3 regions of the Paenibacillus sp. FSL R7-0048 genome follow, and region 3 is predicted to be linked to each of the others. Evidence: predicted binding sites of a transcription regulator. Region 3 holds the regulator's gene; each other region holds the start of a gene.
What was found. Region 3 encodes LexA, which represses DNA repair genes until DNA is damaged. Its sites were predicted from a motif close to CGAACATATGTTCG; they were not measured.
Positions count from the first base shown of each region.

Region 1: the regulator LexA is predicted to act here: its motif matches at 4,113-4,126, upstream of NSQ91_RS24125 (YolD-like family protein).
Region 2: the regulator LexA is predicted to act here: its motif matches at 3,199-3,212, upstream of NSQ91_RS23535 (YolD-like family protein).

Region 1 is NZ_JBBORF010000001.1:5,432,212-5,438,577, reverse strand. It holds gene NSQ91_RS24155 (hypothetical protein) at 1-30, shown strand, start outside; gene NSQ91_RS24150 (NucA/NucB deoxyribonuclease domain-containing protein) at 112-549, opposite strand; gene NSQ91_RS24145 (cytidine deaminase) at 650-1,066, shown strand; gene NSQ91_RS24140 (glycosyl hydrolase) at 1,237-2,712, shown strand; gene NSQ91_RS24135 (PH domain-containing protein) at 2,785-3,273, opposite strand; gene NSQ91_RS24130 (hypothetical protein) at 3,391-3,951, shown strand; gene NSQ91_RS24125 (YolD-like family protein) at 4,166-4,501, shown strand; gene NSQ91_RS24120 (hypothetical protein) at 4,498-4,662, opposite strand; gene NSQ91_RS24115 (M15 family metallopeptidase) at 4,780-5,466, shown strand; gene NSQ91_RS24110 (WGxxGxxG-CTERM domain-containing protein) at 5,542-6,018, shown strand; tRNA gene NSQ91_RS24105 (tRNA-Leu) at 6,178-6,263, shown strand.
Region 2 is NZ_JBBORF010000001.1:5,276,195-5,284,756, reverse strand. It holds gene NSQ91_RS23550 (transposase) at 1-288, shown strand, start outside; gene NSQ91_RS23545 (AraC family transcriptional regulator) at 497-1,351, opposite strand; gene NSQ91_RS23540 (hypothetical protein) at 1,618-2,079, shown strand; gene NSQ91_RS23535 (YolD-like family protein) at 3,263-3,556, shown strand; gene NSQ91_RS23530 (DUF4238 domain-containing protein) at 3,730-4,761, shown strand; gene NSQ91_RS23525 (transposase) at 4,982-6,175, opposite strand; gene NSQ91_RS23520 (sensor domain-containing diguanylate cyclase) at 6,766-8,358, shown strand.
Region 3 is NZ_JBBORF010000001.1:4,020,979-4,029,540, reverse strand. It holds gene NSQ91_RS18010 (hypothetical protein) at 1-254, opposite strand, end outside; gene NSQ91_RS18005 (hypothetical protein) at 477-857, opposite strand; gene NSQ91_RS18000 (L,D-transpeptidase) at 1,008-1,346, opposite strand; gene lexA (transcriptional repressor LexA) at 1,526-2,152, opposite strand; gene NSQ91_RS17990 (LysM peptidoglycan-binding domain-containing protein) at 2,404-2,817, shown strand; gene NSQ91_RS17985 (DUF896 domain-containing protein) at 2,927-3,136, shown strand; gene NSQ91_RS17980 (hypothetical protein) at 3,186-3,707, shown strand; gene NSQ91_RS17975 (HAD family hydrolase) at 3,742-4,527, shown strand; gene NSQ91_RS17970 (FixH family protein) at 4,790-5,215, shown strand; gene metH (methionine synthase) at 5,395-8,562, shown strand, end outside.

The sequences.
Region 1 (6,366 bases), 1.4 Mb from region 3:
GTTATCATCACTAAAGCTTGCTTATTCTAAGTTAGCTGATGTGCAGTGTAGCCCTATCTGGCGAATGCCAGGTGGGGCTATTCTATTGCCTGGGGCTGGTCAGACAGACCGTTATTTAAACATAAATTCTACCCGGGTTCTGTCTGCATAATCCTCCAGCTGATTGCCAACCCAGCTTCCTGCCCCGCGGTTATCGCTTGGCGTTATGTATTCAATGTCGGCACCAACGCCGCCTTCCTTACACATAGCCATTGGCCATTCATCCCGGTCATATCCCTTTTTAGTGGGAATCCCTTTTAAGGACTCTTTACGGTTCTCTTCAGCCTGCTCTCGGTTAATCGTACATGTGGCGGATTCACCCTTCGCAATGGCATCCTGAATATGTTTGGCGGTCTCAGGATAGCGGTCTGATGGGAAGGTTAGCTGAACAACACTCGAATCGGATGGAGACGAGGGGTCTGTAGGCTCTCCGTTTTGTTCAAACCAGTAACTAGCCAAAGCAAGTAATGCAACAATGATGAGACTGGAGATCCATTTTTTTACTTTCAATTCTGCTCCTCCTTTTTTGGCACTTAAAATAGTATATCTTATATCATAATTCAGTGCGATTTAATATAATTAGGTAAAATAAAGGAGGACGGAACTGGATATGGAGTACATAATTACCATTGAGGATCAGACGCTTATTGCGGCTGCCGAAGATATAATTACCAGGCGTTATGAATGGGGACGGCACCATGTGGGTGCAGCGCTTCGTACTAAAACAGGAGAGATTTTTACAGCGGTACATGTGGAAGCCAGCATGGGGAGGATTACAGTCTGTGCAGAAGCGATGGTGATTGGCAAAGCGATATCCGAAGGTTATAAGGAATTTGATACGATTGTTGCGGTAAGGCATTCTGATCCAGACAGCGAGGGAAAAGAGATTAAAGTAGTTTCTCCCTGCGGCATGTGCCGAGAGTTAATTGCGGATTACGGAATAGACTGCAAGATAATTGTATCGGAGGATGACCGATTAGCTAAATATGAAATCACTGAGCTATTGCCTTTAAGGTACACAAGATAAGAAATAATGAGGAGCCGCGGAGCTCCTTTTTTTTGTTGAGCCGTGAATTTATTCAGCAGTTCCTTATATCGTCCCAACTTATTTTACAACTTCATGTCCATTCGCTGAGTTCATGTCACTATCGTCCCCATACTATAACTTAAAAAGATTTAAAAGGATGGTGAGAATAGATGGAGCAGCGGATTATTCGTCAGATGGTTGATTCAGCATCAAGGTTCGTGGGCGATGTGCAGTGGCAGATGGCTTTTCGCAGATTACAAATGGCTCCGGCGGATTCGGGGCTGTCGTCCTCGGCTCAGCTATTGCTGAATACCCTCTATTACTTGCAGGGAAAGGGTGTGATAAGCGGCCAACATGATTATTTGGAAAGTGCAGACGAGCTCATGGAGAAGCTTAAAAATACGAGTGGGCAATATGCTGCGCTTCATGGCTACGAGCTGGGCGCAATCAATAATCAGTCACAGGCTCTAATTGACAATCAACGGAATTGGGTCGTCAGCAGTGCGATACGCTGGTCTAGGGCCGGTGGGATCGTAACGATGTGTTATCACGCTGCATTACCGGGGACAGCGCCAACTTGGGGGAATGTAAATACGAGCCTAAACAATGCTGATTTTGATAAATATATAACCCCAGGTACCACCCAGTATAATGCTCTGTTAGCTGATCTGGATAAGATAGCCCTGTCGCTGAAAAAGCTTAATGACGCAGGGGTTCCTGTACTTTGGCGGCCGTATCATGAAATGAATGGTGGATGGTTTTGGTGGGGGCAAAAGAGCAATTACGCTGCATTGTGGAACCTTATGTTCGATCGTTTTACCAATTATCATAAGCTGCATAATTTATTGTGGGTTTGGAGTCCAAATGCAAAAAATCAGTGGTGTGATGAGCCGGCAGAATACTATCCGGGCAGTGATAAGGTAGATGTGCTGGCGCTCGACATTTATGACGCGGATTTCAAGATTAGTCATTATGATAATTTATGGGATCTGGGTCGTGGCAAGCTGATTGCGATTGGTGAGAATGGAGAGCTTCCGTCTGCTGAACTGTTGTCCAAAACACAGCCCAAATGGTCTTATCAGCTGACCTGGGGGAAACTCCTCTATGAGAAGAATACCGATGCTGTGATAAAAGCTTTTATGAACGATAAAATGGTATTCACACGAGAGGAGTATGCTGCTGAGGCCGCCGCTTTCGCTGCTATCGGGGATAGTGTGCTGGAGAGTGGACTCTGTGGCCAATATTACAATAACATGACGCTTAGCGGCACGCCTGCACTGTTGCGTACGGATGCCAATATTAACTTTTCATGGAGACAAGGTTCGCCTGATCCTGCCATTCGTGTAGATGCGTTCTCTGTGCGGTGGAGTGGGAAGCTGACGGCTGCTTTTAGCGAGGTGTATACCATTTATTCCTACTCTGATGATGGGATACGGGTATGGATTGATGGCGGGCTAGTCATTGATAGTTGGGTGAATCAGAGCGGCCAGGAACGAAAAGGGAGCATAAACCTGATTGCAGGTAAGCCGTATGAAATAAAGGTGGAGTATTATGAGAATGCGGGCGACGCCCGGGTTGTTTTGCAGTGGGAGAGTCCGAGCCAGATCAAGGGGGTTATCCCAGCGGGGGCATTTTATCTTCCATAAAAAGAGTACTTCAAGTGTGCAAGCGCAAGCAAAAAGCCCCGGTTTTCCGGGGCCTTTTTACGTATGAACGTCTTAAATTTGCTCGCGGTAGCTAATGTTGTTGGCGATCTTCTCGTCACGAACGGCTTTGCGCAGAACATCTTTGACGGTTTGGGCATCATGGATTTTTCGAAAAAGAAGCTGAGGCGCTGAGGCATCATCAGAAAATACAGTTAATGATCCAATGCCAAGCATCCGGTCCATGATAGACTGTTTTACGGATAAATCGCGTACGCGCAGCAATTCGATTTCTTCAACATTTTTACCGATAAGTCCGGTCTTTACCATAATACGCTGACTTGTAATGGTATATGAAGTTGTGTTAAGTCCTACGATTCCTTTGAGTCGATCCGAGATGCCGGCAGGTTTGCCTTTCCAGAGCACGACTTCTTGAATGACATGATTATCTACTGCTGGTCGATGAGCGGTTACTGGAGCGGTACCGTCAAGGCTGGTTCCACATTCTCCACAAAATTTAGCGCCCTGCTTGTATTCCGCTCCACAGGTGGTGCAATAAGGCATAAATACTCTCCTTTCCTGATCACAATTAAAATAATTATAACATAACAGTCATTTTACATATATTTCATTTGCGCTTTACACAAACCGACATTATCCTGTTAAGTGGAGGGATAAATAATGAAAAAAGCTTTACTAATAGGAATGCTGATGATGACTGTCATCCTTAGCGCCTGCAGCAATAATTCAACTTCATCGGCACCTGCCACGGAGGAAGAAGTGCAGGAAACCGTGCAAAACTTCTACAATGAAATGTCTAAACTTGAAGAGTCAGGAAAAACTTCTTTAGCGGAGTTCAACGAAGCCATTGCGGGTTATTCAGCAGGAGAACTCACGGACAAGCAGTTGGAGAAGAAAATTAAGCAATTCCAGAGTACCGCAACTGATTTATCGAATCAAGCCGAGAAAGTAAAAATTTCCTCCAGCTTGCCTGAAGACATTCGTAAGTTGCTCGAAGAGTCTAAAGTTGCCTTTGAAAGTGCTTATTCTTTAAAAGAAGAGGCCTCTCAAGGCGCTGATTCCGCAAACGTTACGGCTGAGCAATTTAATGAATTGAATCAGAACGCTGATGTAGCGATGTTATTCGGTATTTCCAAGCTTAACGAGGCAAGAGAAGCAACAGGACTTATAGACTCCGAAGGTCAGGCTACCTCAGAGTCTGGGGACGTTGTTCAAGAATAAATCAAATCAGGCGCTGCGCAGTTTATCTGTCAGCGTCTTTTTGCTGCGAATTTTAGCTTGAATAGATATACATTAATATATATCTTTTGAATAAAGAGTGACCCTTAAAAAGGTATCTTTTTCCTGATTATTGATTAATATGCGAAGATGCGGATATAATACAAACATACGTTCGTGTTGAGAGGAATAGATATATAATTAAGGAGGGGTTACCATGGGCAAAAAGCTGGAGAAAAACGGGCTGTGGGAAAGCAGCCGCATGATGCTGCCGGAGCATAAGATACGAATTATAAGAGATGAACGGGAAACGCTGCGCCGCATCAAGCCTATTCTGGATGAGCAGAAGCTGGAGGAGATTGAATGTACACTGGCTTTGTCGTTGCGGAGTCATGTACGAGTGACAGTTGTTCTTTTTGACCCTTTTGAAAATACTATGTTAAGTGGTTTTGTGACTTCCATTCACACCCACTCGCGTGAGTTTAAGCTGCAGTGGGCGGAGGAATGGAAGTGGATCGATGTGGATGATATTGTCGAGGTCTACATCGTTTAATGCTGAGAGCCGTTGCCTTCGCTTTTCTCATAAGCGATTAAGGTAACGGTAGGATTACCGGTCAGATGTGCAATGGAAGCTTCAGCATTCCGAATAATTTCCAGTGCTTCTTCCTGTTCACTAAGGGCTGCAACTTTATAGCTATCGCTATGAATATCCATATGTCTCCCACCTTTCGTTAAATATTTTGTCCTTTTTTGTGGAAATCATCCTAAAGGGGACAGGGGTACAGGCAAATAGGGCAGCGTCATCATTGAATATACCAAAGGGGTGATTCTATGCTGACTTTGGAGCAATTGAGGGAAAAATCCGCGGCGCGTCTGGTCGGGCTTCATCCTGTCTTGGCGGCAGGTGCGAATGTTTTGATTCAGCAAAGCCATGCGAGAGGAGTCCCTATCGTTATTACTCAGGGTCTACGGACCATTGCTGAGCAAAATGCTTTGTATGCGCAGGGTAGAAGCAAACCAGGACCGATAGTTACCAACGCTAAAGGCGGTACCAGCTATCATAATTATGGTCTTGCGTTTGATTTTGCGCTTTTGCTGCCGAATGGCACTAGCCTTTCTTGGGATATCAATCGTGATGGTGATAAGGATAAGACAGCGGATTGGCAAGAGGTTGTACAGGAGGCTAAGCGGCTTGGTTTAGAATGGGGCGGGGACTGGACCTCTTTTAAAGATTATTCACATCTGCAAATGACTTTCGGATTAACTATAGATCAACTTCGGGCAGGTAAACGTCCAACGACGGACCAAGCCAAAGAGGCTTTAAAAAAGATTACCGGAGGGGATGATCAAGTGAACAAAGACGTTACAGTGACCATTAACCTAAACGGCCGCAAGCTTACCGATGGCGTTCTTGATACCGGAATAACCTATGTGCCCATACGTGCGCTGGCTGAGGCGCTTGGAGCAAAGGTTACTTATGATGCTGTGACTAAGACAGTTAATGTAGTAAAAGAGTAAAACCACCATGCATAGACAGTGTCGTCCAAGGGGAAATTATCAGTGATAACTAACCTTAAAGGGAGGCATAACACTGTGAACAAGCTGATAACAAGCCTTGCATGCGGTACTGTATTATCAATGAGTCTAATGGGAGCTAGCTATGCATCAAATGCCGTGGGATCAGCAGCATTGGGCGGTATCCCCGCCGCGAATACCGGGATGGATGGGACTGCGGAACACACTCGGATGATGAACACGGAAGGCAATTTAATGAACGGCACCACGGGAACAATGAATCAGCATGAGAGCATTATGAAAGACAAGATCCGCATCGATGATAATTACAGACCTAACAACTACAACACCAATAACTACAATGACACCCGGAACAACTACAGAACCAACAGCACTGTCAACCCGGCAACCAACACCACACAGACCGGCAAATACCGTGCAACTAGTACAACAACGAATGCTGCAACTAACAAAGGATCTAACTGGGGCTGGCTCGGTCTGCTTGGACTTTTGGGACTTGCCGGAATGAGAAGCAGAAGTGACGAGCGTAGATAATCCGCGTTTATAATAACCCGTATCGGTTCTGGCTGAACGGGTTATTTTTATTGTGAATAAAATTTTTTTGAAAAAGGATTGCGCGTTATCGATATTCATGATATTATATTTCTTGTCGCGTTATATGTGAACAACGTATGAAGCTTCAACACATAATATGCCGGGGTGGCGGAACAGGCAGACGCACAGGACTTAAAATCCTGCGGTACGTGAGTACCGTACGGGTTCGACCCCCGTCCTCGGCATCCTTGATTTATAAGGGTTTTTTCCGAAAAACCTTGGTTTTAGAAACAGCTTGGGAGAGAACTTTTTAACGAGTTCTCTCCTGCAGTTCTCTCCCTTTTCCGG
Region 2 (8,562 bases), 1.3 Mb from region 3:
TTGAAGCGACACGAAGAATGCATCTTACGATGGTTTCATAGTCGAATGACGAATGGCTTCCTTGAAGTTATTAACGGGCTCATCCAAGCGGTAAAGAGAAAAACGCGGGACTACCGTAATGTCCAAAACTTGATTGCGATGGTGTACATGACAGCGAACAAGCTTAGACTCCCAACGCTCGCAGCTCGTCGAGGGCAGTACCCCTCCCCTTTATACAAGGGAGTTAAGAATCTATTAAAACAAATAAGATATTGTGACCCTCCGGTTCCGAGGTCTATACATACATAGAGGCTCTTTTTTTCTTCGCAGATGAGGCTAGTGATTCTGGTTTTTCAGACCCCACTCCAGCAACTCATACCTTGAATTCTCGAAAATGCCCCCACCAAAACTAAGAAGAACAAGAACGTCCGTTTCTATCAACTGAAGGTTGGATCTTTAGTTCACCCTGTAATAAGAAAGGTTTTGTTTAGAAAAATGAACTCCTGAAGTTGAATCATTAATTATACAGATCCTTCTGGTTCCTCTCTCGGAATTTGCGGGGGGATTCACCGATTACACGGGTAAACAGAATGGAGAAATAATTGGGGTTGTCGTATCCAACCATTTTGGCGATCTCCCATACCTTCTTGTTGGTACTGGCCAATAGTCTCATGGCTTCTCCCATACGGCGCTGAATTAAGTAGTTGATCGGTGAGATTCCGAAATTGTTCTTGTATATGTGAACCAGATAATAGGAGTCGATATGAAAAAATTGTGCCAGGTCCATAAGGCTTAGCTTGCGTCTGTAATTAGTGTCTAAATATTCTTTGATTTGATTGGCAAGCGGGGATTTCCCTTCCTTTGTAGTATGATGCTGCAAAAGAAGCATGCGTTCAAGCAGGAGCAGGATAGCTTCTAATAAATGCTGAGAGATCTGTTCATAACCACTATTTCGCAGCGAAAACTCGCCAAATAATGTCTTCATCAGCAAGGACAGCTCATTTGAATAATGGTTCGAACGAATGACTGGTTCTCGGTCGGGTTGAATGACCCAATCACGTTGTTCGGCAATAGGAGAGTTGAAGCGAAATCCGCAGTAATAGGTAAACAATGGTTTGTCTGGATCAGACTGCTCCTCATGCAAAATCCCCCGATTATAAATCAATACATCCCCTTTTTTTGCAGTATAGGCCTTACCATCAATCACAAACGAACCGATTCCGCCTTCAATAAAAATAACTTCATGCAAATCTTCATGCTTATGAAGCGCAAATTTCCACTCCGGGTTGTCGCTTAACTTACCAGCGTAAATCAGCTTGCTGTTGTAGGCGAAAGAAGTATGGGTTAATAATAAGTCGTTGCTCTCGCGCATAAGACACCTACTTTCAAACATTATTGATTGGATGACATTATAATGACAAGATATATCATATTTTACCGAAAGACAACAACAACCTTTATTGTTCCCCGTTCGGTTCATTTGTAAAATTGATATGAGGATAAGAAGAGATTTTAAGCGAATGGATGTGGTGACATATTGATACTTGACCACGGCGCGGTTCGCCATACCTGGGAAGAGAAAGGATACGTGCACATGCGAAAAGCAGTTCCGTTTTTCTACGTGTTGCGTTTTGAAGCGTGGAGACAAATGGAGAGTCAGCCATTGACGGGTTCCTTGAATCATCATCAGTATATCTGGGACATCCGGTCTATGCCACGGATATATTCGGCATTTGCCGTTATCTTGAATACTCCCGCTATCTGGGTGGAGTTTTGCAGTGCGAAATCGACGGGTATCCTAGACTCTTGTCCGTTAATATAGACGGAAGCAGTATTAACATGCAAGATGGAAATCGAATTTTAGCTCTTGAAGCCAACCTGGCTGATTTAATTATTATTGACCAGCGGCGATTGCGGATTACGAGTTATACGGATAGAGATTGGTTCCCCCTAAGGTATATTCCGGCTCAAGAGAACAATCATGCCTTGATCAAACAGCGGGAGCAGCAATATCTCGAGGGGCAACATCCCCCGGCTTTTCTTACTGAACTTGGTCAACAATTGCTCGGCCACCATCAGTGGGGAACAGAGAAACAATAGAGTGAAGGAGGAGATAAAATGTGGGTTTTACTAGGGTTGCTGATCTGGACGTTTCTTTGCAGTACGATTCTGATATCCGCCAGCTATGCTATATCACTTGATGACAAAACATCCCAGATATAAGTTCAAAAGATCGATCTATTAAGCAATATATATAATAATTATGTATCACTTGGATCATAAACAAGTTGGATAAGCTGGAGGTTAAAGACCTCCTGAATTTCGAGGACTAAGGACTTAATTCAGCAGTTAAATCCGGATACTATCAATGTGGCTAAAGGCGGAGCTTCCGTGATGCTTCTCATTAAAGATATTGAGAAATCTCATGTATTTACTGCAGGAGATGTACTGCTTGGCAATGTCTCCAAGAGGGGGATTGGATTGTTATAGCCGGAAGCGGCGAAGTTAGAACGGAAACGCTTGCCAATGCCAACTGGCCTTGCGAGAATGAGAAGTCTCCATCGTGGGGATGTTTTTATTCTGATAAGAGATCTTGATAGCGTTAACTGTTAAATCTAATGTGAATTATCAAGTTACCCCTAAGGGCTTCGATAGAGGAATCAATATGCAGTAGGTACATGTTTTACGGTCCAAAATATAGATATTAACCAATAATTCAATAGGTGAGATATTCCGTTTAAACGGAATATTTCACTATTTTTTGTTATAAATTACCTTTCAAGTAGAACAACAGAAGCCTGATGCTATTAATATTTCTGCTATTTTCTCCTCATTCTGTGCACTACAAATGCTTGCAGGAGGAAGACTAAAGGTTGGAAAGGAATACCAGTCATATGTATAGCGTTTGCGAATGCCATTAATCTTAATCAAAGTCAAAAAGATGATCGCCATGAATGTAATGGAATGGTACGGTACTTAAGAAGCTTGGGGTAGAATTACCCAGCAGGCCGAGCTTGCTGCTAAGACAAAGACTGTATACTCGTTGTGAGTTACAGTCTTTGTTTTTGTGTAATCAAAATTCATTTTAGCCATTTCGAGAGTACTTAGCTACTACTGATGTAAGTTATCATTTAATAAATTTATAACGCCACCACTGAGCAATATATGCAAGTGATACTAAGTTAATCATTGATAAAAGATGTTCGCATATATATAATACAAACAAATGTTCTTTTATAGGTGTTTGCTAGACTTACTGTACAAATTATCAGGAGGATAATAGATGAAAAGAAAAATAGATGGGGATTTATTGGATAAAGAAAATATTATATTACGTACAAAACCTAAACTTACTAGGGTTCAATTACTAGTGATAAAAAGTGCCATAAATAAGTCTATTGAAGATCATAGTCCATTATGGTTAAAAGTATTTTATCCTAATTATGATAGAGTGCTACACGGTATCGTAATGACTGTAGATTATCAGTTACAACGAATTGAATTGAGAACTATTGGAGATCAATCAGAATGGATAAAAATAGAGGATATCTTAAACGTAATTGAATCGAAGGGCTAGGCCTTAGTTTGTAATTTTGGGTTGATATAGAATTGTAGTTGAAGCAACTGAAGATGATGATTTGACATTAATGGTAGGTGATTAAATGGGTGAAATAGTGAAAAATCAACATTATATTCCACAGAATGTTCTTAAACATTTTGCTGATAAGGGTAAAGTTTCTGAAGTGTTGGTTGAAAAAAAATGCCGATCCGTACCAAATCCCTTATCGAAATTCTATGTCAGAACGCTTTACAAATGAGCATTCACAATTAGCGACCAACGCAATAGAAAACTTTTTTCAAAAAATTGAGGATGACTTTGGGCCAGCTATTGTTGAAGTATTACGTTTACTAAGGCAGGTTGATTGTGGTGAGGGGAAATTAAGTAGTGTTGAAGAGTATATCCGTTCCTACCTTAATGCAATAATAATTTATTACTATCGAAGTGGTGCGTTATTGTATGAATTTGAACATGAGACTACAAGTAAAGAGAATCGGATTTCAACGATGCTTAACAAATTATCGAATACGAATTACATAAACAATCTTAGCGAAACTATCAGAAAATATTATGATTTTGCTATTATTAGAAGCAAATCTGGGAATTTCTTAATCAGCGATCAGTACATCTCTACAGCTGCATTAAGAATTAAAAGTAGATTCTCTGATATTAGTAATAGACATTTAGGACTTATTGAGGTTCTAATATTAGTACCTCTTTCCAATGAGTATTATGCAATTTTCTATCATGGACATAAACCAGAATATATTCGACCTCAATCCATAAATTATCTTACTGACGAACAAGTACTCGAAATTAACAAAGTTATCATAAATAATTCCTATAAAAAATGTGTTGGGAAAGAAAAGAGTACACTTCAAGAGGCCCTACCTTATTTTGAATGGCGATCTCCTTCTGCAATTTATATTGGCCACAACTCTGGCAAAGTAAGTGGATCAACACTAAAAAATGAAGTCTTCTTTTATGAGAAGGAGAAGAGAGCTTGGGAGCTTTTTACTGATCCTATGCATTTTAGAGACTTCAATAATTTGGGCAGAAATGACTATTGTGGTTGTGGGAGTAATAAAAAGTTTAAGCTATGCTGTTTTGAATATTATGTGGAAGTCAAACGAATATGGAGAACTATTAATGATAAAAATCTAGTATTTAAAATCGGAGTACATCCACGTGCGCAAGTTGAAGAAAGTATATTTTCATTTTGAGTTGAGAAAAGTGAAATCAAGTATACTTTTATTGATAGGCGTAAGTTTATGGTTCTGATCTTTTAATTAAGCGTTGAGTTTTATGATCTTATACCTATTTGAGCATTTTGCATAATTCAATTTTCGATTCTAAGGTCGTAGTCTAACCACTTCCAAAGCCCCGTTTTGTGATTTCGGTTATAAATGGTCAGACGGGCAGAATTTCGGAGAATCATAAATTTTAAGCGGCGTTTTGGACTCGTTGCTTCGCAATGGCAAGTGCAGCAGCAAGTAACACAATCGCATTTAAATATTGGTGGGTTGTTACCTTTTGAATCCCCCAGACATGGAGCTGGTCTGCGGTTAAATAGGTCTTCATTCGAGAATTACAGCGTTCTACACTGGTCCGTTTATTGTAAAGCTCCTTCCAGCCTCGGCTTTCTCGATGCGGTAGAGCGTAACGTCTAAGATCCGTTTGGCTGTCAACTTTGACCACCATTCCATAATTAGAGGACGAACAAGCGGCCATGCCTAAAGGACAATTCACATGTCCTGTCGCATGTGGACAACGGAATTTCAAAGATGTCTTCTCTTGCCCCCAATACGTCATGGGAAAGCCCATCGAACAACAGGGCGTACCTTTGCGCGTAATTCCTGCTGGCGGTTCCTTTTCATTCCGTGGATTCAGCGGAATAATGGCTTGTGCCTTGACGTTCCGGGCTCCCTCGTAGTTTTTCATTTGGTCGTAGCCCGCATCCAGCATGAAGAATTTCACTTTGGATTTTGCAGCAGCCAGCGTCGTGAGTGCAGGCCCTTCGTCTCCGTCGTTCACATGGGCAGGGGTTACCTTCAGTGCCATCGGAAGTTCACTTTTGGCATCGACGGCCAGATGCAGCTTATAGCCAAACCACTTGATTTTATTGCCGAAGGTGTCAAACTTTGCACCCCAGTTGGCATTGCCAGTGAGCTCGCTTTTTCGCTTGGGTTCTTTTTTCTCGTAAGCGTGAATGGATGCGCTGTCGATGGCGACATGAGTGCCGTCGATGATTCCAGCTTCTTGGCACTGAGTCACAAGATCCTCAAACAACTGCTGGGCAAGGCTTTTCTGAGTCAACTCGGTAAAAACCCGGCTTAGAGTGGAAATCGAAGGGGCAGGGATGTCTAGCCGAAGTCCACATTGGTAACGGAAACGAAGGTCAAACTCCAGTCTGCGTGCGAGGCCAGTGAACGTATCGATGTTCTCCAAGGGAGCCGCGAGTAAGGCACGAAGAATGCCTTGCCGACAGTGCCCCTCCGCTCCTCGGGGTGAAGGTTTTCTCAATTCTCTCGCATAAGGACGCAGGTCGAGAGCGCTGAAAAAGATGGGAAGACGTTCTTTGGAATCCATTTTTTGAAGCTCTTCAAAGGAAAATAGACTTTCTTGGAGAATATACAAAGGGGGCTTCCTCCTCTTGAGTGTTTTGGTTTCGTCACCAAAAAACTTCTCCAAGTTGGGGTGAAGTCCTTTTTTATATCCAAAATTCCTTTGTGTAGCAAGGACTTAGATTAATGCAAAATGCTCAAATACATGCCCTGCTTAATTTTCTTCCGCATTTCCCTTGCGAATCTGAAATCTTCCTTATAACGAATGGGTAGGGTCCATAGATTGTCCCCTTACCGTCTTTGGAAGTGAAATGAGCAGGATCGTAAGGCTCTGCTCATATTTTTCTGCTAACATTTTTGCTAACATGGCTGCATATCCAAATATCTGAACGCAGAGAGTGTGGAACACAAAAAAGGTTCTGTATATCTGGGAATCACATTCAAACACACAGGACTCAGGGTAATAACACTCCTTTTCAGAGCTTGTCTAATCACAAGCTCTGGAGGGAGTTTTTTAATATGTAAGATTTCATGAACCGCCGTATATCAAACGGTACGTACAGTGAAATGAGAGATCCGAGCCCATTGATTACTGTCGAATAACATCTTAATTTGTTGTATTATTGATTAATCTAGTTTTCAAGAACCAAGGAGGGTTAAAGTTTGCTTACACTGAGAAGAGCCGACCCGGGTCAAAGTAAAAAGCTCAGTCTTACATCGCTGCTTACGGGCTTGGTTACGCTGGTGGTTCTACTAACCTCAAGCATCCTTCTGATTGGCTCTTACGAGTCCAAAAAACAGTCCTTGATGGAGACTACACTCCATCTGAATTACTACAACGCTGACCGAATGACCAAAACAATGGATTCCTTATTTCAGTCCATGCGCAGCAGTTTGGAATACAGTGCTGACACACTCTCCGATGACGAAACCTCAACGCCGAAGCAAGTGGATGATAATTTGGAACTGATGCGCAATAGTAGCAATTACTTCAATTCTATCGCCGTGCTCGATGCCGACGGGCTGATCCGCAATGTAGTACCGGCTAGTTTGGGGTCAGTAGGAAACCATATTACTTCTAAGGTCGGTTTGGAAGCTCTGGCGTTAAAAAAACCTTACATATCCTCCCCCTACATGACCCAAACCACCAATAGACTAATCGTTTTTATGAGTCAGCCGATTTTTAGCAAGAATGGTACATATCGCGGTATTTTGAGCGGCACATTTTATCTGCAGGAGAACAATATTTTGTCTATGATTTTTGGCGACAATAACGTGGACGATTCTGGCTCCTATTATTATATTGTGGATTCCAGCGGGCATCTGTTGTACCACCCGGATAAGCAGCTCATTGGGGAGGATGTCAGCAATAACAAGGTTGTGCAGAAACTCATGAATGGGGAGAGTGGGGAACAGCAAGTGCGTAACACCCGTGACGTTGAAATGCTTGCCGGATACTCCAGCGTTCCAGCCAACGGATGGGGAATTGTGGTCGTTTCGCCGATTAGTGTCATCCATCATCAACTGATGGGGCACCTTCGGACCATTCTCTGGTATTCGTTGTTTCCGTTCATTATCCTCCTGATGGGCGTCATTCTCGTAGCACGCAAGCTGGCCCGGCCTTTTGTGTACCTGGCAAATCTGGTGAGCAGGATGGGCAAGGAGAAGATTGAATTGCCAGAAGCGAAGCCGCAATGGAGCCGAGAGGCAGATCTGCTGACCAAGGCTGTGTTGCTTGCCGTGACGGATATTCAGAAGCAGACGGATCAACTGACCCAAGAGGCTACGACGGATGCTCTGACCGGTTTAATGAACCGGAGATCGTTAGAGTATACGATGAGTCAGTGGATTGACTCAGGACAACCGTTTTCGCTCATTGTACTGGATGTAGACAAATTCAAACTCGTGAACGACACTTACGGTCATCTCATCGGCGACGAAGTGCTGAAACATGTAGCCAAAGTTATAGTTACCTCGGTTCGTCCAGACGATGTTTGCTACCGCTACGGCGGTGAAGAGTTCATCATCTTGCTAGCCCACACAAGACCTGAGGAAGCTTTCATCATAGCTGAAAGAGTCCGGCGGGCAATGGAACAAAGCAGGGGGCCAATCGAGACACAGGTTACAATCTCTCTAGGAATCGCCCATTATCCTTTTCATACATTGGAGCGGGAGGGGCTGCTGGAGAAGGCGGATCAGGCGTTATACTTGGCCAAGAGCAGGGGAAGAAACCAGACTATGGTCGCTGATGTTTGAAACAATGGCTCGAAATATAGAAGCATATAAACCTCCTTTGCTATATCTGACTAAATCAGATGAAGTAGAAGGAGGTTTTGTCAATGGCTATACGTTTAACAAAAGTTAAAAAGGCAGCAATAGCAATAATGGAAGAAGCATTAAACAGTCTATCAATTAGAAGAAAGCGAATAACCTCAATGAACAAGCAGTCCTTGATTACCC
Region 3 (8,562 bases):
GCTACTGCTTTTTTGTTACTCTTCGGATTTTTGGTGCCAATTGCTAATTTTTTATTAGGCTCGTTAAGTGCGATCAAGTGAGATTGATTGGGGGGAATGAATGTTTTGGTGAAGCTGATGTTAAAAGATGAGGTCGCATTAACTAGCTTAGAAATTTCAGATGAAGCAGATAGCGTTTTCAATTTTATAATGGCGGCACTTAGAATTAAAACAACTCCTAAAATAGCAAATAAGTACATCAGGATAATCAGCATATAATCACACCTCCTAGTTATCTCATTAGACTCAAATTGTTGCTTATTGAAAGATATGCCTGAATGATCCCCACTAGTATCTTTTAAAAGGGGAATTCGTGGAATTATAGGATCGGCTTCACGATTAACCCAAAAAAAGCACCCAGAGAAACCTTCCGATTCTGCAAATGATGCAAAATTGGGGGTTGCTGCAAGGGTGCTTTTTAAGGTGATTATGTAAACCTATAGAAAATTGAAGGCAGTGATATGATCAGTATAAACAATCAGCTGTTTGTATTCGATCGGAGTTCCATAACTTGCATAAGGTCTTACAGTAACGTCATTGAGGACAACAAAGTTATAGCTGAAATTTTTATCAGGGTGTTCTGCTCCCAAATAAGATATGTATTCGTCTACAATTACATCATCCATCAACGATTTTAAATCAAATACATCCTCTTTGTTGGAGACGGTTGGAGAGACGATTCCCTGAATGCTGCCAAAAGAGGTGAGCAAATTCACTTTTTTTCCACTAGCTTGTTCATCATTTAAAAGTAAACCGGACAGCTTACCCAGTGCATCGACTTTAAAATCGACGAGGGTTCTAATTTTTGAATTATTCAAACTAAACACATCCTTTTCAATTTGCAATCCTGTTAACAATATTCGACATATAATCATCAAACTCCTAGTATGCTAATGAAAAAATACTTACTTATGTAATGACCCCCATTTTTTAATGTGATTTGGGGGTTGCCGAGCCTCCATTCGAATTTAATTTCTTATCGTTACTCGTGTGCCTATTGGGACAATAGCAGCGAGTGCTAACACATCCTCGTTGTACATCCGGATGCAGCCGTGGGACACCTCTTTCCCAATGGAGGAAGGGTCATTGTTTCCATGAATTCCGTAGTGTGGTTTAGACAGTCCCATCCAAAAGACACCGAAGGGACCCCCTGGGTCGGGTTGTTTGTTAATAATAGTGAATTCTCCCACCGGGGATTGGGTTAACATCTTACCGATGCCGACAGGGAAACCTCTAATCACAATATCATTGTCCAGAAGATATAACATTCGTTGGGTCAGATCTACAATAATTCGGTAGTTGGGCATTATACGCAACACTCCTTTCTAATTAGGATATGAGCAGAACGCCTAAAGGGTTATTCATAGAAAATGGCCATTTTAGCCAATGAGAACAAATGTTCGTTTGTGGTTGGAAAAGCAAAAAAAACGTAGAAAAAAGGCTGGTCCGCATATGCGGACCAGCCTTTTATGTTAGAAGTGCATACTTAGTGGATATCTCGAAACAATCCGATGACTCTTCCGAGAATAGTTACGCGATTAAGGCGAAGCGGCTCATAAGCTGGATTCTCCGGCTGAAGCCGTATATGATCACGTTCCTTGTAAAAGGTCTTAACGGTTGCTTCATCTTCTTCGGTCATGGCTACAACGATATCTCCGTTGTCCGCTGTTTGTTGTTGGCGAACAATCACATAGTCACCATTCATAATGCCTGCGTCAACCATACTATCACCCATGACAGACAGCATAAATACTTTGTTGTCACCTACATAGTGAGTAGGAAGTGGGAAGTAGTCTTCGATATTCTCTGTAGCAGTGATAGGTACCCCGGCGGTAACTTTACCTACGACAGGAATCCGTGAGATGGTCTGCGCGAATTGGTGAACATTCTCTGAATCCTCTTGGCCTAGTAATTCTATTGCACGTGGCTTCGTTGGATCTCGACGAATAAGTCCCTTCTTCTCAAGCCGGTCCAAATGACCGTGAACTGTGGAGCTGGAAGCAAGGCCAACAGCTTCTCCAATTTCCCGGACGGAAGGTGGATAACCCTTGCTGCGGACTTCGCTTCGTATAAATTCCAGGATCGCCAGCTGGCGACTTGAAATCTTTGACATTGGAATCAACCCCATATAGTAATGTTTGGGAAAATTATAACATAGAACTACCGTTCGCACAAACATAAGTTCTAACTATTATAAATATTAATCTGCTAGAGTTAAAAAATGGTAGATGAATGATAATAAAATGAACCGTTTGAGTCTCTCGAAAAAAAGAGAACAATTGTTCTGAAATAGTATTGAACAAAACACATGTTCGTGTTATTATGAATTCGAAAGTAAGAACAAGTGTTTGGAGGATGATAATTATGCTAAAATACAGTACATACCGCAGCATCTACGATAAGGCCCCAGTGGTTGAATCTTTAGGACATAATGACGTTGCCCGTAATTCCGCTAAGGTGAAAGAGATAACGGAACGTTTGCTTGGAGGGATGATTTCGTTGTTCCGTCAAGATTTCTTTATTAAGTTAATATTGATTATCGTGCTAGTATTTTCTGGCCTAACAGTAGTGGGAAATGTGTTTGCAGGATCGACGACTATAATGAAGGAAGAGAAGCGGATTGTGGTTGAACGTGGAGATACACTATGGAGTATTGCTCTTAAGAATAAACCTGCTGATATGAAGACAGTTGTTTATATAGAAGGAATTAAACGTTCAAGTGGGATTAAGAGTAGTCAAATTAACGCTGGAGACATACTTACTTTACCTATTTATTAATTTTCTGAGAACATAATAGAATGACCAGTAGAGCTTGCAGGGAGTAGACCTTGACAAGCTCTTTTTCTCATGGCAGAGTTAGAATTAATTTATAGGGGGAGGGAAAGTATTGAATATTGATGAGTTGGTCGCGCGAATTAACGAATTGGCACGCAAACAGAAGAGCGTAGGCCTTAATCAAGAGGAAGTGGCGGAACGCGCCAAGCTTCGTGAAATTTACCTGGGGAATATCCGCAATAACTTCCGAGCACAATTAAATACTATTGAAGTAGTAGATAACGATGAGCATGAACAAGGTAACAAGGGGCTTAAACATTAGCTCGCTGTTCCTTTTCATAGATATTTCAGGATGACTAGGGGGAACGCACATGGCCCGTTCTTGGGAAAGAATGGTTCAACGCAACACACAGCAAATCAACAAGCAAAGAAAGAAACAAGGCAAGGATACGATTTATGCCTCTAAATCTCCTACCCAGAATGCCGAAGTCTTTAAAGGTCGCAACATTGCATTTCCGGTAGTGTTAGTGATACTTGGCACTATGTTTTGGGTAGTTGGTTCTATTGATCAGGCCAAAGGCAATGGCATGCTGGCTAATTGGCTGGGAGTAGTACTGTACTATTTGCTGGCAGCGCTATTGTTCTTCCGTCGTCCGTACTTGAAGGTGGAAAAAGCAAGACTGTCCACTATTAAATTCAATCGCGAACGCGGACTTCCAGCTGCAGATATTGAGAAAATCACCCTTTCGCGTGGAGCTGTAGTCATTAAGCACAAAGGGAAACGTACGAAATGGATTTTCACAAAACTTATGAATCGCTATGATACTAATGCGATGAGTACACGATTAGAAGCATTTGCTAAAGCTCACAACATTGAAGTAGTTCACGAATAGAACTAGACCAGTTAAAGGGAGAGGGAGACCTGTAATGCCAATTTCTGCTGTACTATTTGACCTTGATGATACATTGCTGTGGGATGATCGGAGCGTCGAAGAAGCATTTCGTTCTGCTTGTGAAGCCGCCGGGGATACGATTGATCCACAAGAACTAGAAGTTGCAGTTCGTAAGGAAGCAAGTAGCTTGTATGAATCTTATGAGACGTTCCCATTTACAAAGATGATCGGAATTAATCCTTATGAAGCACTCTGGGCTAACTTTACGGCAGGTGAACAGCCAGAATTCCGTCAATTGGAGCAGCTTGCACCGGTATATCGTAAAGAGTCTTGGCGTCGCGGACTTGCAGTGTTAGGGGTGGAAGACGAAGCACTAGCTGAGACCTTGGCAACTAAATTCGCAGCAGAGCGCAGAAAACGTCCATACATCTATGAAGAAACAATGCATGTACTGGAACAGTTACGGGGTCAAGTGAAGCTTTTGCTACTTACGAACGGCTGTCCTGCACTGCAACAAGAGAAACTAGATGGTGTGCCCGAGTTAATTCCTTTCTTTGATCATATTGTGATTTCCGGAAGCTTTGGTAAAGGCAAACCGGATAAGGAAATTTTCCTGCATGCTTTAGAGCTTCTTGATGTAACGCCTGAGCAAGCGGTTATGGTCGGCGATAAGCTGACAACGGATATCCGTGGGGGGCTGGCAGCAGGGTTGACCACGGTCTGGATTAATAGAAAAGATAGAGCACCTAGTCTTGATATTCATCCGGATCATGAAATCAATCATCTTGAGGAACTTCTTCCACTAGTTCAATCCTTGTAAGATATACAGAGCTATTAGCTCCAACATAAAGACTTTATAAAAGCAGCGAGTTTCTGAGATCCTAAGAAACTCGCTGCTTTTCTGTACATACATACTAACATAAGGATTTCATTAGATTTTTAAGTAAATGATTTAAGTCACAAGACTAATGCGGAATTGATGCAAAATACTGAAAAACCAATAATAATGTGTATAATAGATGGAGATGTATAACATGAATTGGTAGATTTTTATTATTCGATAATGATTGGGAGGGCTCCAAATGATGAGATCGAAGAAATTAGTCGCTGTATTATTAGGTGCAACACTTCTAGTACTAGGTGGATGTTCTTCAAATGGAACCAAGCATTCAGAAATACATAACATGAATATGAACATGTCTATGGAACCTATCAAAGTCGAACTACAATGGAGTCCTGAAGAAGTTGTTGTAAATCAAAAGGTAACCTTTGAAGCTGTGGTGACCCAAGATAACGAGGCAGTAGATGATGCAAAAGAGGTTCTGTTCGAAATTGTGAATAAAAATGATGAGGGACAGAAAATAGAGCTTAAGGGAAAGCTAATTGGTAAAGGAGTCTATCAAGCAGAAGGGACCCTTGAAAAGGAAGGACAATATAATGTCACTTCACATGTGACAGCCCGGACACAGCACTCTATGCCTAGCAAAGAGCTGTCTGTGAAACCATGATTCAAAGGTTCGCAAAGGTTACTGAGCAATAACAGATAAAGCAGAGTGGAAAGGAAGGCTTTTCGAAATTCCTTTATTCTGCTAAACTTACTCTAATGTTTTACTGGGGGGACTATTAGTTGGCTAAATATACACTTGAGGAAAGCTTACAACAAAGGATTTTGATCCTTGATGGCGCAATGGGCACGATGATCCAACAGGTGCCTCTTACTGGAGAAGATTTTGGAGGCGATGAGCTGGACGGCTGTAATGAAATGCTGGTATTAACACGTCCAGAAGTCATTCAGACGATTCATGAGCAGTACCTCGAAGCAGGGGCTGATCTCATTGAGACTAACACATTTGGTGCAACCTCTGTTGTGCTAGCTGAATATGATATTCCTCAGCGGGCACGTGAGATCAATCTAGCGGCAGCAGAGTTGGCTCGCAGAGCAGTAGACAAATATGACACACCTGACCGTCCGCGATACGTCGTGGGGGCTATGGGTCCAACAACAAAAACGCTCTCAGTAACTGGAGGCGTTACTTTCCAAGAGTTAGTTGATAGCTATGAGGAACAAGCAGTGGCATTGATCGACGGTAAAGTAGATGTTTTGCTGCTGGAGACCTCTCAAGATACACTTAACGTTAAAGCTGGAAGTATTGGTATTCGTAATGCTTTTGAAAAGACTGGCATCACATTGCCGGTTATGATTTCCGGAACAATTGAACCAATGGGTACTACATTGGCGGGTCAGAATATTGAAGCATTTTATATCTCATTAGAACATCTGAAGCCTATCTCTATGGGCCTCAACTGTGCGACTGGTCCTGAGTTTATGCGGGATCACATTCGTTCGCTTTCGGAGATCTCCTCCGCAGCCGTGAGCTGTTATCCAAACGCAGGATTGCCGGATGAGAACGGACATTATCATGAATCTCCAGATTCTTTAGCTCGCAAGATTGCAGCCTTTGCCGAAAAAGGCTGGCTGAACATTGCAGGGGGTTGCTGTGGAACGACACCAGAGCATATCCGTGCGATGAAGGAAGCACTTTCAGAATATCCTCCACGCCCGCTGGCAGGTAATCATCCGCCTGCACTTTCAGGCATTGAGCCTATCTATATTGAGAACGACAACCGCCCATACATGGTTGGTGAACGTACGAATGTACTTGGCTCTCGTAAATTTAAACGTCTTATCGTCGAAGGTAAATATGAAGAAGCCTCAGAAATTGCCCGTGCTCAGGTGAAGAGTGGGGCACAGGTTATTGACGTGTGTGTACAAGACCCTGACCGTGATGAGATTGAAGATATTAAGCTTTTCTTAGAACTGGTTGTGAAAAAGGTTAAAGTACCCTTGATGATCGATACTACCGATCCTAAGGTTATCGATTTAGCTTTACAGTACTGTCAAGGTAAGGCGATAATTAACTCCATTAACCTTGAAGATGGTGAAGAGAAATTCGAGCTGGTGACGCCGATCATTCATAAATATGGTGCAGCTATTGTTGTGGGTACCATCGATGAGACGGGACAAGCCATTAAGGCCACAGATAAACTGGAAGTGGCTAAACGCTCTTATGACTTGCTAGTGAATAAGTACGGTTTAGCAGGAGAAGATCTTATTTTTGACACATTGGTGTTCCCTGTAGGAACCGGAGATGAACAATATATCGGTTCAGCAAAAGAAACGATTGACGGCATTCGTTTGATCAAGGAAGCACTTCCAGGTGTTCATACGATCTTGGGCATTAGCAACGTCTCCTTTGGATTGCCGGAAGCGGGTCGTGAAGTGTTGAACTCCGTATTCCTTTATGAATGTACAAAAGCTGGATTAGATTATGCGATCGTAAATACAGAAAAAGTGGAGCGGTATGCTTCCATTCCTGCTGAAGAACGTCATCTTGCTGAGGAACTGATTTATAATACGAATGATGAGACGCTTTCTGCTTTTGTAGCTGCTTTCCGTGGTAAAAAAGTAGAGAAAAAAGAGAAGATTTCCAACCTGTCACTTGAAGAACGTTTAGCTTCCTATGTGGTTGAAGGTACGAAGGAAGGACTCATTCCTGACCTTAATGAAGCATTGACTAAATCTGGTCCGCTGGAGATCATCAATGGACCGCTGATGGCAGGGATGTCGGAAGTCGGCCGGTTATTTAATAATAATGAATTGATCGTTGCTGAGGTGCTGCAAAGCGCTGAAGTGATGAAGGCTTCTGTCAATCATCTAGAGCAGTTTATGCAGAAGGATGAGACAGCGGTTAAAGGAAAAATTATGCTGGCAACCGTAAAAGGGGACGTGCATGATATTGGTAAGAATCTAGTGGAGATCATCCTCTCCAATAATGGTTATCAGATCATTAATTTGGGTATAAAAGTACCACCAGAGACCATTATCGAAGCCTTCCGTCGAGAAAAAGCTGATGCGATAGGATTGTCCGGGTTGCTTGTGAAATCTGCTCAGCAGATGGTCCTCACCGCTCAGGATTTACGTACAGCAGGGATCGATGTTCCGATTATGGTTGGCGGCGCAGCTTTGACCCGTAAATTTACGAAGACCCGTATTCGTCCAGAATATGACGGTCTAGTATTGTATGCTAAGGACGCTATGGACGGGCTGGATATTGCCAATCGGCTTATGAACCCTGAAGAACGGGAGAAGATTGCCGAGGAAATTCGTGTGGAGGCAGAAGCAGCGGTTGCGGTGGCGCCTAAGCAAGAACTGCCGAAACTAACCAGAGCAGTGCGTTCCAAAATATCTCCAGATGCACCTGTATTTGTTCCACCGGATTTAGAACGCCACGTACTGCGTAACTATCCATTGGGGCATATTATCCCCTATGTGAATATGCAAATGCTGCTGGGTCATCATTTGGGGTTACGGGGTTCTGTAGAAGCCCAATTAGCTGCTAGAGATCAGCGGACTGTTGAACTGAAGGGTACCGTAGACGATATTCTCCATCAAGCGATGCTAGAGGGTACCATTACTCCACATGCTATGTATCAATTCTTCCCTGCACAATCGCAAGGGAATGATATTATAGTGTATAATCCACAGAATACGTCCGAGATCCTGCATACCTTTACTTTCCCGAGACAAGGGGTAGAGCCTCATCTGTGCTTGGCGGACTTTTTGAAACCTGTTGACAGTGGTATTATGGACTATGTTGGATTCCTAGTTGTAACAGCAGGTCACGGTGTACGTGAATTGTCTACTCAGCTGAAAGAAAGCGGAGATTATCTGCGTTCACACGCCTTGCAGTCGGTTGCACTTGAAGTGGCAGAAGGACTGGCGGAACGCGTCCATCATATGATGCGCGATACTTGGGGTTTCCCGGATCCGGCGGATATGACGATGAAGCAAAGA